Amycolatopsis sp. NBC_01488: one gene and its partner. The protein of the gene in region 2 interacts with the protein of the main gene of each other region in a pairwise test. Links are inferred from orthologs where the notes say so. Each region holds a gene or a part of one and is shown on either strand. Other genes may lie near its edges. The genes, in order: dnaE and OG738_RS08980.

Region 1 (7,791 bases), 1.9 Mb from region 2 along the record:
ACGGTGGCGCCGCGCCCGGAGTTCGGCGATCGCGAGGGCCAGCGCGGTGCACGTCAGGACGGCCGCGCAGCACAGCGCGACGGTGAGCGCGAGCGGGTAGTCCTTCACCGCGCCGACGACCGTGCCGAACACCGACGCGAGCACGGCGGTGCCGATCGCCGTGCCGATCCGCTGGCCCGTCTGCAGCGCGCCGCCCGCGACGCCGGCCATCCGGACCGGCACGCACTCCAGCGTCAACGTCGTGTTCGGGGAGATCACCATGCCGCCGCCCACGCCCGCGAACAGCAGCGGCAGCGCGAACGCCCACCCGGACACCGACGGCGGGACGAGCTGGGCGAGCAGCGCCACGGCCAGCAGGCCCAGCGCGACCATGGCCAGCCCGGTGACGGTCAGCCGCCGGCCGTACGTCGGCACGAGCCGTCCGGCGACGGCCGCGGACACCGCCGACCCGAGCGCGAACGGCGTCACCGACAGCCCCGACTGCAGCGGCGTGTAGCCCAGGCCCTGCTGGAAGAACATCGCGAAGACCAGCCAGATCCCGGCGAACCCGCAGAAGTAGAGGGCGCCGACCGACGCACCGGCGGCGTATCCCGGCGTGCCGGTGAACAGCCGGGTGTCGAGCAGCGGCGTCCGGCCGCGCCGGACCACCGAGCGCTCCCAGCGCACGAACGCGAAGCCGAACACCAGCGCGACGACGAACATCCACCACAGCCGCGCGGGCCCGTCGGAGTCGGAGTCGATGACCGGGAGCAGCACGCCGAGCACGGCGACCGCGAGCAGGGCGATACCGAGGAAGTCGATCTCCGAGCGCATCCGGAACTGTTTCTTCTCGCTGCGCGGCAGCAGCCGCAGGGCCAGCGCGAACGCGACGACCCCGATCGGCACGTTGACGTAGAACACCCAGCGCCAGCCCTCCTGGGTGCCGAAGACGGCGAGGATGAACCCGCCGAGGATCGGCCCGACCGCCGTGGAGATCCCGACGACGGCGCCGAACATCCCGAACGCGCGGCCGCGCTCGGCGCCGCGGAAGAGGTCCTGGATCAGGCCGGTGTTCTGCGGCGTGAGCATGCCGGCCGCGACGCCCTGGGCGAGCCGCGCGATCACGAGCGTCGTCTCGTTCGGGGCCGCGCCGGCCAGCGCGCTCGTGACGACGAACGCCGCGAGGGCGCCGAGGAACATGGTCCGGCGGCCGAACGCGTCGCCGAGCCGGCCGCCGGTGACCAGGACCAGGCCGAACGCCAGCGCGTAGCCGGAGACGACCCAGCGGATGCCGCCGCTGCTCGCGTGCAGGCCGGACTGCATCGACGGGAGCGCGACGTTGACGATGCTGACGTCGAGCAGCCCCATGAACCCGGCCGTCAGCGAAACGGCAAGCGCTTTCCAGCGCCGGGGATCGGGTTCGTACGACATCGAAGAGCTGACCTCACGCGTGTTCACCGGCCGGGGATACCCCACCCAGCAAACACGAAAGGCGGGATCCGCGCGCGTTGTACGCCCACGGATCCCGCCCTCGGCGACTCAGGTGGAGGCAGTGATGCCCCGGATGCCCTTCAGCTCGCCGATCAGCATCGAGCTGACCTTGACCGGGTAGTCGTAGAGCGCGAAGACCGTCTGGTTCTTGCCCACCAGCTTGAGGTGGACCGGGGTCTCCCCCTTGTGGGCGAGCAGCGTGGACCGCAGCTCGCTGACCACGGACTGGTCGATCTTCTCCGCCGCCGCGAGCAGGACCAATGGCGGCTCGTCGTCGCCGTTGCCCGTGCCGACCTCGGACAGGTCCAGTGTCGCGAGACCGCCGCCGAAGACGGACATCTTGTCTTCGCGCCAGTTGACCCGGCCCTTGACCAGCACCGCGTTGTCTTCGATCAGCTCGCTCGCGAACAGCGCGTACGACTTCGGGAAGAAGAGCACCTCGAGGGAGGCGTCCATGTCCTCGACCGTGCAGATCGCCCAGGGCTCGCCCTTCTTGTTGACCCGCCGCTCGAGCGACGTGATCAGCCCGGAGATGACGATTTCGCCTTCGCGCGGCGGATCGGCGAGGATCCCGGCGATCGGCTTCGGGGCGTGCTTGCGCAGGATCCGCTCGGCGCCGTCCAGCGGGTGGGCCGAGACGTACAGGCCGAGCATCTCGCGTTCGTAGGCGAGCAGCTGCTTGCGCGGGTACTCCTCCTCGCCGAACTTCAGGTGCGCGAGCGGCGACGAGGCCACTGTTTCATCGTCGTCCCCGCCGAAGCCGAAGAGGTCGAACTGGCCCATCGCCTCCTGGCGCTTGAGCGGGACGACGGCTTCGACCGCGTCCTCGTGGACCTGGATCATCGACAGCCGCGTGTGGCCCAGCGAGTCGAACCCGCCGGCCTTGATCAGCGACTCGATGACCCGCTTGTTGCAGGCCACGAGCTCGGACTTGTCGAGGAAGTCGATGAAGGAGGCGTACTTCCCCTTCTCCTCGCGGGTCTTGATGATCGACTCGACGACGTTCGCGCCGACGTTGCGGACGGCACCCAGCCCGAAGCGGATGTCCTCCCCGACGGCCGCGAACCGCAGGGCCGACTCGTTGACGTCCGGCGGGAGCACCTTGATGCCCAGGCGGCGGCACTCGGACAGGTAGACCGCCGACTTGTCCTTGTTGTCGCCGACCGACGTGAGCAGGGCCGCCATGTACTCGGCGGTGAAGTTCGCCTTGAGGTACGCGGTCCAGTAGGAGACCAGGCCGTACGCGGCCGCGTGGCTCTTGTTGAACGCGTAGCCGGCGAACGGGAGGATCGTGTCCCAGAGCGCCTTGACGGCCTCGGCGGAGAACCCGCCCGGGACCAGGTCACTGGCCTTCATCCCGGCCTCGAAGCCCTCGTATTCGAGGTCGAGGACTTCCTTCTTCTTCTTGCCCATCGCGCGGCGGAGCACGTCCGCGCGGCCCATCGTGTAGCCGGCCACCTTCTGGCCGATGTGCATGATCTGCTCTTGGTACACGATCAGGCCGTAGGTGTCGGCCAGGATCTCGCGCAGCGGCTCGTCGAGCTCCGGGTGGATCGGCTTGACCTTCTGCCGGTTGTTCTTCCGGTCCGCGTAGTCGTTGTGCGCGTTCATGCCCATCGGGCCGGGGCGGTACAGCGCGCCGACCGCGACGATGTCGTCGAAGACCGTGGGCTCCATCCGGCGGAGCAGGTCGCGCATCGGCCCGCCGTCCAGCTGGAACACGCCGAGCGTGTCGCCGCGGGCGAGCAGCTTGTACGTCTCCGGGTCCTCGACGCCGAGGGTGTCGAGGTCGATGTCGATTCCGCGGTTGGTCTTGATGTTGTCGATCGCGTCGCCGATGACCGTGAGGTTCCGCAGGCCCAGGAAGTCCATCTTCAGCAGGCCGATGGCCTCGCACGACGGGTAGTCCCAGCCGGTGATGATCGAGCCGTCGTCACGCTGCCAGAGCGGGATCGCGTCGGTCAGCGGGTCGCACGACATGATGACCGCGCAGGCGTGCACGCCCGCGTTGCGGATCAGGCCCTCGAGGCCGCGGGCGGTCTCGAAGATCGTCTTGCACTCTTCGTCGGTCTCGACCAGCGCGCGGACCTCGGCGGCCTCGCCGTAGCGCTCGTGCTTCGAGTCGACGATGCCCGAGAGCGGGATGTCCTTCGCCATGATCGGCGGCGGCAGCGCCTTGGAGATCTTGTCCGCGATCGCGTAGCCGGGCTGGCCGAAGTGGACCCGCGCGCTGTCCTTGATCGCGGCTTTGGTCTTGATCGTGCCGAAGGTGATGACCTGGGCGACCTTGTCCGCGCCGTACTTGTCGGTCGCGTACCGGATCATTTCGCCGCGGCGGCGGTCGTCGAAGTCGATGTCGATGTCGGGCATCGAGACGCGCTCGGGGTTGAGGAACCGCTCGAACAGCAGCTTCTGCGGGATCGGGTCCAGGTTCGTGATGCCGAGGACGTACGCGACGAGCGAGCCGGCGGCCGAACCACGGCCGGGGCCGACCCGGATGCCGACGCGGCGAGCGTAGCTGATGAGGTCGGCGACGATCAGGAAGTAGGCCGGGAAGCCCTTCCCGATGATGACGTCGAGTTCCTTGTCGATGCGCTCCTGGTAGCCGTCCGGCGCGCCCTCCGGGAATCGCCACTTCATGCCGCGCTGGACCTCTTCGCGCAGCCAGCCGCCCTGGTCGTAGCCCTCGGGCACCTCGAAGAACGGCAGCCGGTCCTTGTGCGCGTACACCTCTTCGTACGACTCGACGCGCTCGGCGATCATCAGCGTCGTGTCGGCCGCGCCCGGGACCTCCTTGTCCCAGTACTCGCGCATGTCGGCGGCGGACTTGAGGTAGTAGCCGTCGCCGTCGAACTTGAACCGGGTCGGGTCGTTGAGGGTCTTGCCCGCCTGGACGCACAGCAGCGCCGAGTGCGTGTCCGCCTGGTCCTTGGTGACGTAGTGCGAGTCGTTGGTGGCCAGCGGCTTGAGGTCGAGCAGCCGGCCGACCTCGAGCAGGCCCTCGCGGACCGACCGCTCGATCGGCAGGCCGTGGTCCATCAGCTCGAGGAAGAAGTTGTCCGCGCCGAAGATGTCCTTGTAGTCGGACGCGGCCTGGATCGCCGCCTCCTTCTGGCCCAGCCGCAGCCGGGTCTGCACCTCACCCGACGGGCAGCCGGTGGTCGCGATGATGCCGGCGTGGTTCTCGGCGATCAGCTCGCGGTCCATCCGGGGCTTGCGGTAGTAGCCCTGCATGCTGGCAAGCGAGGACAGCTTGAAGAGGTTCCGCAGGCCGGTCGCGTTCGCGGCGAGCATGGTCATGTGCGTGTACGCACCGGCGCCCGAGACGTCGCCGCCCTCGCCCAGCTCGTCGGAGCCGCGCTGGTTCGACTGGCCCCAGAAGACCGGCTTCTTGTGGAACCGCGACTCCGGCGCGACGTACGCCTCGATGCCGATGATCGGCTTGAGGCCGTGCTTCTTCGACTGCTGGTAGAACTCGTCGCCGCCGTACATGTTGCCGTGGTCGGTCATGCCGACCGCGGGCATGCCGAGGCGCGCCGCCTCCGCGAAGAGGGGACCGATCTTCGCCGCACCGTCGAGCATCGAGTACTCGGTGTGGACGTGCAGGTGGACGAAGGAATCGTTCGACACCAGCGAAAACCTCCCCTGTGTGGATGGGTCCGGCGCGCCCGGGTCCCCCAGCCTATCCCGCACTCGCCGGGCTCGATTGTGCGCCTCTGGAGCCCGCACCGGGTGGCGCGACGCGCCACCGTTTCGGGCAGTGATGATCACGGTGCGGCCGGCGGGCACGGGGCGCGGTCGGGTGGTCACCCGGCGACGCCCGACGCGTTGCGCATCGGGGCCGGCCGGGTTCGCACCCCGATCGGACGCGCACGAACGGACCGGTGAGCTGAGCCACACCGACGTCTGCTCGCGTTGACAGGCGCCGGGCGGGACACCGAGCATCCCTTCCATGAACCTGTCTGACAGCCAGACAGCCGGACAAGGTGGTCCCCGGCGGGTCAGTGCCATGGAGGCCGTGCTGGCCCACCTGCGGCAGCTGATCGAACGCGGCGACTACCCCGTCGGCGCCAAGCTGCCCTCCGAAGCGACCCTGAGCAGGGAGTTCGAGGTCAGCCGCTCGGTCATCCGGGAAGCGCTGCGCGGCCTGCAGGCGCTCGGCATGACCGAGTCCAAGACCGGCAAGGGCACCTTCGTCACCGCCACCGGGCCCGCCGACAACCCCACCTTCGGGCCCTACTCCGCCCGCGACCTCATCGAGGTGCGCCGGCACGTCGAAATCCCCGTCGCGGGCTACGCGGCCGTGAGACGGAGCCAGGACGACCTCGACCTGCTCGGCCACCTCGTCGAGCGGATGGACGCCGAGACCGACAACACCGCCTGGGTCGCGCTCGACTCGCTCTTCCACATCACCATCGCCCAGGCCTCGGGCAACCCCGTCTTCGGGAAGGTGATCGAAGAGATCCGGGACGCGCTGGCCCGCCAGTCCGCCTTCCTCAACCAGCTCGGCGACCGGCGGCGGCAGTCGAACGTCGAGCACCGCGAGATCGTCACGGCCATCGAGAGCGGTTCCGAAGAGCAAGCCGTCGAGGCCATGACCGCGCACCTCACGCACGTCGAAGCCACTCTCACCAGCATCGTGAACGGGGACCAGTGACCGAGCAGACCCTCACGGCCACGACCGCGGACGCGGGCGACGCCGGCTACCGCAAGGCCCTCAAGCCCCGGCACGTGAACATGATCGCGATCGGCGGCGCGATCGGCACCGGCCTCTTCCTCGGCGCCGGCGGGCGGCTCGCCCAGGCCGGGCCGGCCCTCGCGATCGTCTACGCCGTGTGCGGGCTCTTCGCCTTCTTCGTCGTCCGCGCGCTCGGCGAGCTGATCCTGTACCGGCCCTCCAGCGGCGCCTTCGTCTCCTACGCCCGCGAGTTCATGGGCGAGAAGGGCGCGTACGTCGCCGGCTGGATGCACTTCCTCAACTGGTCGACCACCGGCATCGCCGACATCACGGCCATCGCGCTGTACGCGCACTTCTGGTCGTTCTTCTCGCCGATCCCGCAGTGGGTGCTGGCGCTGATCGCGCTCGCCGTCGTGCTGACGCTCAACCTCGTCTCGGTGAAGCTGTTCGGTGAGATGGAGTTCTGGTTCGCCATCGTCAAGGTCGCCGCGCTCGTGCTGTTCCTGGTGATCGGCATCTTCCTGCTGGTGACGCAGACGCCGATCGACGGCACCGCGCCCGGCCCGCAGCTGATCACCGAGCACGGCGGGATCTTCCCCACCGGCCTGCTGCCGATGGTGCTGATCGTGCAGGGCGTCGTGTTCGCCTATGCCTCAGTGGAGCTGGTCGGCGTCGCCGCCGGCGAGACCGAGCACCCGGAGAAGATCATGCCGAAGGCGATCAACTCCATCATGTGGCGGATCCTCGTCTTCTACGTCGGTTCGGTCGTCCTGCTGGCAATGCTGCTGCCGTGGAGCTCCTACACGAAGGACCAGAGCCCGTTCGTCACCGTGCTCTCGCACCTGGGCGTGCCCGCGGCCGACAGCGTGATGAACCTGGTCGTGCTCACCGCCGCGCTGTCCAGCCTGAACTCCGGCCTCTACTCGACGGGCCGGATCCTGCGGTCGATGGCCAAGGCGGGCTCGGCGCCGAAGTTCACCGGCGTGCTGAACCGCAACCAGGTGCCCTACGGCGGCATCCTGCTGACCGCGTCGGTCTGCGTGCTGGGTGTCGGGCTGAACTACCTGGTGCCGAAGGAGGCCTTCGACATCGTGCTGAACTTCGCCGCGATCGGCATCCTGGCGACCTGGGCGATCATCGTGCTCTGCCACCTGCTGTTCGTCCGCAAGACCCGGCGCAACGGCCTCGAGCGGCCCGCGTTCCGGCTGCCGTTCTCGCCGTACACCGAGATCGCGACGCTCGTGTTCCTCGCCGCCGTCGTCGTGCTGATGGGCTTCGACGAGACCGGCCGGATCACCCTGCTGGCGCTCCCCGCGATCGCCGTCGCGCTGGTCGTCGGCTGGTTCGCCGCCCGCAGGCGGATCGACATGCGCGCGTTCGACGAGGAGGGCATGTGACCACCGAACCCCTGGTCGAGCTGGTCCGCGACGGCATGGTCGAAGGCGGGCACCACGGCTCGGCGATCGTGCTCGCCCCGGACGGCACCACGCGCTTTTCCGCGGGCGACCCGGACGCGCCGATGTACCCGCGGTCGACGGCGAAACCCTTGCAGGCCACGGCGATGGCGCGACTCGGGCTGCGCCTGTCCCCCGCCGGGTTCGCCGTCGCGGCGGCCAGCCACTCCGGCGAGCCGATGCACCTCG
Region 2 (6,624 bases):
TCCACGGCGGACTGGAGCGCTGGATCCGGCTGCCGTTCTCCTTGCCACCGGACAAGATCGACGAAGCGGTCCGGCGGCTGAGCGCCGCGGCGGCGTCGGTCAGCGGCACTCCGGCCTCCTTGGACGCACCGATCGCCTGACAAGACGAACCGGTGCGCTGGATGCGAGCCTGCTCCCAGGGATGGGCGGCGTTCATGTGCATCCAGCGCACCGGTTCGTTGTTTCACACTCCCACTCGCGGGCGTGACCCCGTTCGTGGGTGCCGCGGCTTCCCGGCACAGCCCCTCGACGTGCCGGGAAGCCGGCGGCTCAGGCGTGCTCTCCGCTTGACGAGTCTCCGCTCGGCGCGGTGAGCGAAGACTCCCGGAGCACGCCCGGTGTGGGTCCCGGCGCCGCGGGGGCAGCGCGGCGCCGGGACCGGGATCCGACCCGGCCGGGCGCGGTCGGCCGGTCGGAAAGACGGTGGTTTCGCATGGGTTTACGCCCCTGGAGTACGTCGGACGCGGTTCAGCGTCACGAGACGTGAAAGAGTCACGAATTTCGTGCTGGAGCAGGGGAAACGTCACGCGGTTGCGGCGTGCGAGTACGTCCAGTTGATCTTGGTTTGGACGCAGTTCTCCCCGGCTGCCCGGTTCGGGGTCAGTCGGGGGAGGTGGTGGGCAGGGCGGCTTCCCTGCCCGCGCCGTCGACTTCGTGGTCGCGGCTGGCACCGATCAGCTTGAGCTGGGTGGTGGTCACGTCGTCGGTGTGGACGGCGAACGGGTGGCGGACGCCACCGGGGCCGTCGTGGCCGGGCGCCGCGGTCGGCGCCGGCGCGCTCGGGGCACTGGAGCCGCCGGGCAGGCCGGGAGTGCTGTCGCCGCCGCCGTTGCGGGCGTGGACGCCGGAGTCGCGCGGCTGCTCCTGCTGGGCCCGCAGCGTGTTCTGCACCTCGACGAGGTGCACGGTCGCGACCCGGGAGGCCGTCGTCGACGTCGTCGTGGCGGGCGTCTCAGCGGGCGCGGTCTCGGGGGCGACGGCGGTGGTCGTCACCGGGGTGAGGGTGTCGCCGACGACGCCGGGCACGGTGACCGTGACGCCGCCCGAGTTCGAGCTGCCGAGGACCGGGGCGAGGATGTCGTCGAGGGGGAGCAGGACGGGCGCGTCCGGGTTGCCCGCGGGCGGCTGCGTGAGCGGCGCGAGGACGGTGTGGGACAGCGTGTCCGTGACGGCGCCGACGGTGTTCAGCGTGCCGCTGACGGTGGTGGTGACCGTGTTCAGCGTGCCGCCGACCACGTTGAGGACGCCGCCGACGAGCCCGCCCAGCAGGCCGCTGTCGGACGAGGTGGCCTGGGTGGCCGGCGCCGTGATCGGCTTGGTCACCGAGGTGACGGTGCCGACGAGTCCGTTGAGCAGCCCGCCACCGGACGCGGTCGTCTTGGTGGCCGGCTCTGTCGGCGCGGCGAGACTGCCGGACGAGGGTGTCGCCGGCTCTTCGGTGGTCTGAGTGTCCTTCGTGGACTGCTTGGCGGTGGTGTCGGCCGCGGTGTCGTCGGTCTTGGTCGCGCCGGCCGCGGCGTCCGGCTGCGGCGCGCACGTGGGGGCGCCGGCTTCGCGGTGGCTCGTGCGGTGGTGGCCCAGCAGGCCGGTGTGCTCCACAGTGGACGCCGCGACGTGCGGGCACGCGGTGGGCTCGGCGGCGGCCGCGGTGCTGCCGGAGAGAGCGCCGGTGAGCAGCCACCCGGCGAGGGTCAGGCCCCCGGCGACGAGGATCTTGGCGGCGGGCCGCTGCAGCGCGGCCGCCCACGGTCGCGGCGCGCGCCCGCGCGCGTGCGCCGATTTCCCGGCGGTACGCCCCTGACCTGCGGAAACGCTCTGGCGTGCGACGTTCGGGCGAGCGAAGAAGGCTGTCGGCCGCGCCTCGCTCGAGGGCGGGGCGAAGGCTGTCGGGCGCGCCTCGCTCGAGGCCGGGGCGAAGGCGTGCGGATGCGCCTCGCTCGAGGGCAAGGCGTCGGCTTGCGGCTGTGCCTCGCCCGAGGGCAAGGCGTGGGCTTCCCGGCCTGCGGACGGGCCGAAACTCCGGTGCGTTTCACCCGCTGTGAGCGCAGATCGTGCGGGAGCGCTGCGGCGCGCGTTCGCCGTGCTGCTCACCGCCACCACCACCGTCCGCGCCTGAGGCTCTCGCGACGCACGCTCGAGTCCGTTCTTGCTGGGATCTTTCTCCGGCCAGGTCGCAGTTCCCCCGGGGCTGCACTCTTTCTAGCACCGCTCGGGAGTCTTTCATCTCTCCCGCGTTCGATCCAGCCCGTAAGGCGCACCGGCTCTCCCGGGCAAGGCATCTGCGGCCGACGAGTTGATCACTCTCAGTGCCGTTCGGGGGGTTCACTGCGGCCATTCGGACGAGTTCTGCAATTTGCACATTCGCGCGTTGACCTGATGTTTCCGGCTGCGCGGTCGCTTTCCGTGCCGACACGGTGGCTTTGGGTGTATTCGGCAAGATTTCCGCGAAGTGGTCGGACAGACGCCGGCGGGCGGGCGCGCACTGGGCCGAATGGGTCCACTGTGGTCCGCGAAGCCCGGGCGCGCGCCGCTCGAGCCGCTGCGTTCCGTGATCATCGACGGCCGGACGGTCGCTGGTGCGGGTCGGCCTCACCAGGCGGCGCCGCGGACCCGAAATCACCTTCATGATCGCGGAGCGTGATGGCTGGCTACGGCAACCGGTCGACCGCCGCGCGGTGCCACCCGAGTCGCCGACTGCCGCCGCGCCCTTTTCGCCGCCGAGTTCCGCCGCCGGAAAGTTTCCGTCCCGGCGAAACGGTCGTCAGACCAGTTTGCGCAATCGGGTGACGCCCTCGTCGATGACGTCGTTGCGTTTGCAGAACGCGAAACGCAGCAGGTGTTTCCACTCGTCCGGGTGATCGGTGAACACCTTCACGGGCACCGCGGCGACACCCACTCGCACGGGCAGCTCCCACGCGAGGTCGGCGGCGTCGGTGAAGCCCAGCGGCCGCACGTCGACGCAGACGAAGTACGTGCCCGCGGTCGGCCGCACGGCGAACCCCGCATCGGCCAGCCCGGCCGAGAGCCGGTCACGCTTCTCCTGCAGTGACGCGCGCAGGCCGTCGACCCAGGTCAGCTCGTGGTCGAGCGCGTATGCGACGGCCGGCTGCAGCGGCCCGCCGGACACGAAGGTGATGAACTGCTTCGCCGCCTTCACCGCCGCGACCAGCTCCGGCGTCGAGCAGACCCAGCCGATCTTCCAGCCGGTGCAGTTGAACGTCTTCCCGGCGCTGGAGATGCTCACCGTCCGCGGCCGCATGCCGGGCAGCGTGACCAGCGGGATGTGCTCGTTGTCGTCGAAGACGAGGTGCTCGTAGACCTCGTCGCAGATCGCGATCAGGTCGTGCTCGACGCACAGCGCGGCCAGCGCTTCCAGCTCGGCGCGGGTGAACACGGTGCCGGTCGGGTTGTGCGGCGAGTTGACGAGGATCGCCCGGGTCCGCGGCGTGACGGCGGCGCGCAGCCCGTCGACGTCGAGGCCGAACCGGCCGTCCGGGCCTTCGACGAGCCCGACGATCCGGCGCTCGGCACCCGCCATCGCGACCGCGGCGGCGTAGGAGTCGTAGTACGGCTCGATGACGATGACCTCGTCGCCGGGCTCGGTCAGCGCCAACAACGCCGCCGCAATGGCCTCGGTCGCGCCCGCGGTGACCAGGATCTCCGTGTCCGGGTCGTACTCGGTGCCGTAGCGCAGCCGGTGCCGCGCGATCGCGGCCCGCAGCTCCGGGCGCCCGGAGCCGGGCGGGTACTGGTTGGCCCCGCCGAACAGCGCGTTTTTGGCCGCTTCGAGCATGCCGGCCGGGCCGTCGGTGTCCGGGAAGCCCTGGCCGAGGTTGACGGCGTCGTGCTTGACGGCCAGCGCGGTCATCTCGGCGAAGATGGTCGAGGTGAACGGCCGGAGGCGGGGGACGAGAGCAGGTTCGCGCACGATCAGCCATCCTCACGGACAATGGTGATGTGGAGCAACTGACCCCCGCCAAGGTGACGCCCGCCGACCCGCCGGGCGGCGCCGCCGGCGAAGAGGAAAAGCGGCGCGCGCTGCGCAAGATGAAGCTGGTCGCGCTGTCGTTCCTGCTCGGCGCCACCGTCGTGTTCCTGCTGACCAGCTGGGCGCAGTCGGCCGGCTGGCCGGGCTGGGTCGGCTACGTCCGCGCCGCGGCCGAGGCCGGCATGGTCGGCGCGCTGGCCGACTGGTTCGCCGTCACGGCGCTGTTCCGGCACCCGCTCGGGCTGAAGATCCCGCACACGGCGATCATCCCGAACAAGAAGGACGCGCTCGGCAACAGCCTCGGCGACTTCGTCGGGTCGAACTTCCTGTCCGAGGAGGTCGTCCGCGACAAGCTGAAGCGCGTCGAGATCGCGCGGCGGCTCGGTGGCTGGCTGGCGCAGGAGGACAACGCCGAGCGCGTGACGTCCGAGCTGGCCACGGTCGTTCGCGCCGCGGTGAAGGTGCTTCGCGACGAAGACGTCCAGGCGATCATGGAGCAGGCCGTCGCCCGGCGGATCATCGACAAGCCGTGGGGCCCGCCGCTGGGCAAGATCCTGCAGGGCGTGTTCGCCGACGGCGCGCACCACAAGCTCGTGGACCTGATGTGCGACCGCGCGTACGAGTGGGTTCGCGACAACCACACGACGATGCTGCGCGTGGTGTCGGACCGGGCGCCGAGCTGGTCGCCGAAGTTCGTCGACGAGATGCTCGCGGACAAGGTCTACGGCGAGGTGCTGTCGTTCGCGTGGGCGGTCAAGACCGACGTCAACCACCCGATGCGGCTGGCGCTGGACAAGTTCCTCGGCGAGTTCGCCCAGGACCTGCAGACCGACCCGGACGTGATGGCCCGCGCCGAGCAGGTGAAGGGCCAGATCGTGCACCACGAGGAGGTCCAGCGCCTGATCGGCTCGGCGTGGAGCACGGCGAAGGAGATGCTGCTGACGGCGGCGGAGGACCCGTCGAGCGAGCTGCGCCGGCGCGTCCGCCTCGGCCTGATGTCCCTCGGGTCGCGGCTGGTGTCGGACGACCAGCTGCGCGAGAAGGCCGACGGCTGGGTCGAGGGCGCCGCGGCGTACCTGGTGAAGAACTACTCGCGCGAGATCACCACGATCATCACGGACACGGTCGAGCGCTGGGACGCCGAGGAGACGTCACGCAAGATCGAGCTCCAGGTGGGCCGCGACCTGCAGTTCATCCGCATCAACGGCACGGTCGTCGGTGCGCTGGCCGGGCTCGTCATCTACACGGTGGCGGAGCTGCTGTTCTGAGGGCTGAGTCATATACCACACCTGGGGCAGCTTCAAACGAGTTGTCCACAGGAAGCTGAGTTATCCCCGGGGTTATCCACAACTTTTCACGGTGATGGCCTAATCGCGGTCCACAACGTGTGGGGGTGAGGCGGGTCGGGGGCGTGGATATGTGGTGCCCGGCGCTCGAGTTGTCCACAGCCGTTCGAGGGTCCACCGCTCGGATGAGACCGGTGCTCAGCCGGTGGCGGCTTCGGCGGCGCGGGCGCGCCAGCCGCGGGCCTTCTCGCGGTTTCCGCACACCCGCATCGAGCACCACGTGCGTGAGCGGTTGCGGGACTCGTCGTAGAACGCCCACAGGCACGTGTCGGCCGGGCAGATCTTCAGGCGGATCCAGTCGCCGCGGACCACCAGCCTGGCGCACGCCGCGAACACCGCTCCCACCACGTCGTCCGCGATCAGGGCCGGGCCGTCGTCGGTGAGGGAGATCCGGGTGCCGACGTCCAGGCTGCCGCCGGGCAGCCGCGGGTCGCCGATCGCGGCGCGCAGGGCGTCGCGCGCCGCGCGGGCCTCGGTGGCCGGGTTGGCCGTCAGGGCGTGCCCGGCCGCCCACTCGCGCCACTGCCCGGGATCTTCGAGCAGGTCAGTGCCCTCTTCGACGTTGACCGTGTTGAGGAACTCCACGACGAGGGAGGCGTCGGTGTGCACCGCGCCAGTGTACGGCGGTCGACGGTTGCTCCCGCGTGCGCTAACCCACATAATGCCTTTGATGGTTACTCTTGATCGAAGGGAGCGACGATGAGTGCGGTACCGACGCTGGGTGTGGTGGCTCTCGACTGCCCCGACCCGGTGGCGCTGGCGGGGTTCTACCGGGCGGTGCTGGAGTGGGAGGCGCCCGAAGTCGCCGAAGACGGGCACTGGGTCACGCTGGCCAACCCCGCGGGCGGCGCGGGGATCGCGTTCCAGCGCGTGCCGGACTACCGGCCGCCGTCGTGGCCGTCCGCGGAGCACCCGCAGCAGCTGCACCTGGACCTGAACGTGACGGACCTGGAGGCGGCGCACGAGCGCGTGCTCGGCCTGGGCGCGAAACTGCTGGACGACGCACCGGAGACGTTCCGCGTCTACGCCGATCCGGTGGGCCACCCGTTCTGCCTCTGCGCCTGCTGACCGATTTGTGCGTAGTCTCGGCTGTGTGATTTGTCCTAAATGTCAGAACCAGTTGCGGACCGTGGACAAGAACGGCGTCCACATCGAGCAGTGCGAGGGCTGTCGCGGGATCTTCCTGGACCGCGGTGAGCTCGAAGCGATCGCCGGCGCGGAAAGCTCGTTCTACGGCCACCAGCCGCCGCC

The links.
Region 1: the proteins of OG738_RS08980 (region 2) and dnaE interact in binary tests that used the Escherichia coli proteins (3 or more experiments, as listed by UniProt). The link is inferred for Amycolatopsis sp. NBC_01488 from one-to-one orthologs.

Annotation. Positions count from the first base shown.
Region 1 is NZ_CP109434.1:7,183-14,973, forward strand. Bases 1,319-5,451 are described here. They hold dnaE (DNA polymerase III subunit alpha), read right to left. Parts: upstream 5,101-5,451; coding sequence 1,519-5,100; downstream 1,319-1,518. Other genes in these bases: OG738_RS00025 (MFS transporter), read right to left, coding at 1,319-1,410. In the rest of the region: more of OG738_RS00025, read right to left, coding at 1-1,318; OG738_RS00035 (FadR/GntR family transcriptional regulator), read left to right, coding at 5,480-6,127; OG738_RS00040 (amino acid permease), read left to right, coding at 6,124-7,545; OG738_RS00045 (asparaginase), read left to right, coding at 7,542-7,791. UniProt on the Escherichia coli protein: DNA polymerase III is a complex, multichain enzyme responsible for most of the replicative synthesis in bacteria. This DNA polymerase also exhibits 3' to 5' exonuclease activity. The alpha chain is the DNA polymerase catalytic subunit.
Region 2 is NZ_CP109434.1:1,877,403-1,884,026, reverse strand. Bases 1,885-4,850 are described here. They hold OG738_RS08980 (pyridoxal phosphate-dependent aminotransferase), read right to left. Parts: upstream 3,968-4,850; coding sequence 2,801-3,967; downstream 1,885-2,800. Other genes in these bases: OG738_RS08975 (DUF445 domain-containing protein), read left to right, coding at 3,997-4,850; OG738_RS08985 (hypothetical protein), read right to left, coding at 1,885-1,986. Outside these bases: MocR-like transcription factor YczR, read left to right, coding at 1-140; more of OG738_RS08985, read right to left, coding at 640-1,884; more of OG738_RS08975, read left to right, coding at 4,851-5,295; OG738_RS08970 (CGNR zinc finger domain-containing protein), read right to left, coding at 5,512-5,982; OG738_RS08965 (VOC family protein), read left to right, coding at 6,073-6,441; OG738_RS08960 (zf-TFIIB domain-containing protein), read left to right, coding at 6,449-6,624. UniProt on the Escherichia coli protein: Shows aminotransferase activity with methionine and histidine as substrates, and to a lesser extent also with phenylalanine.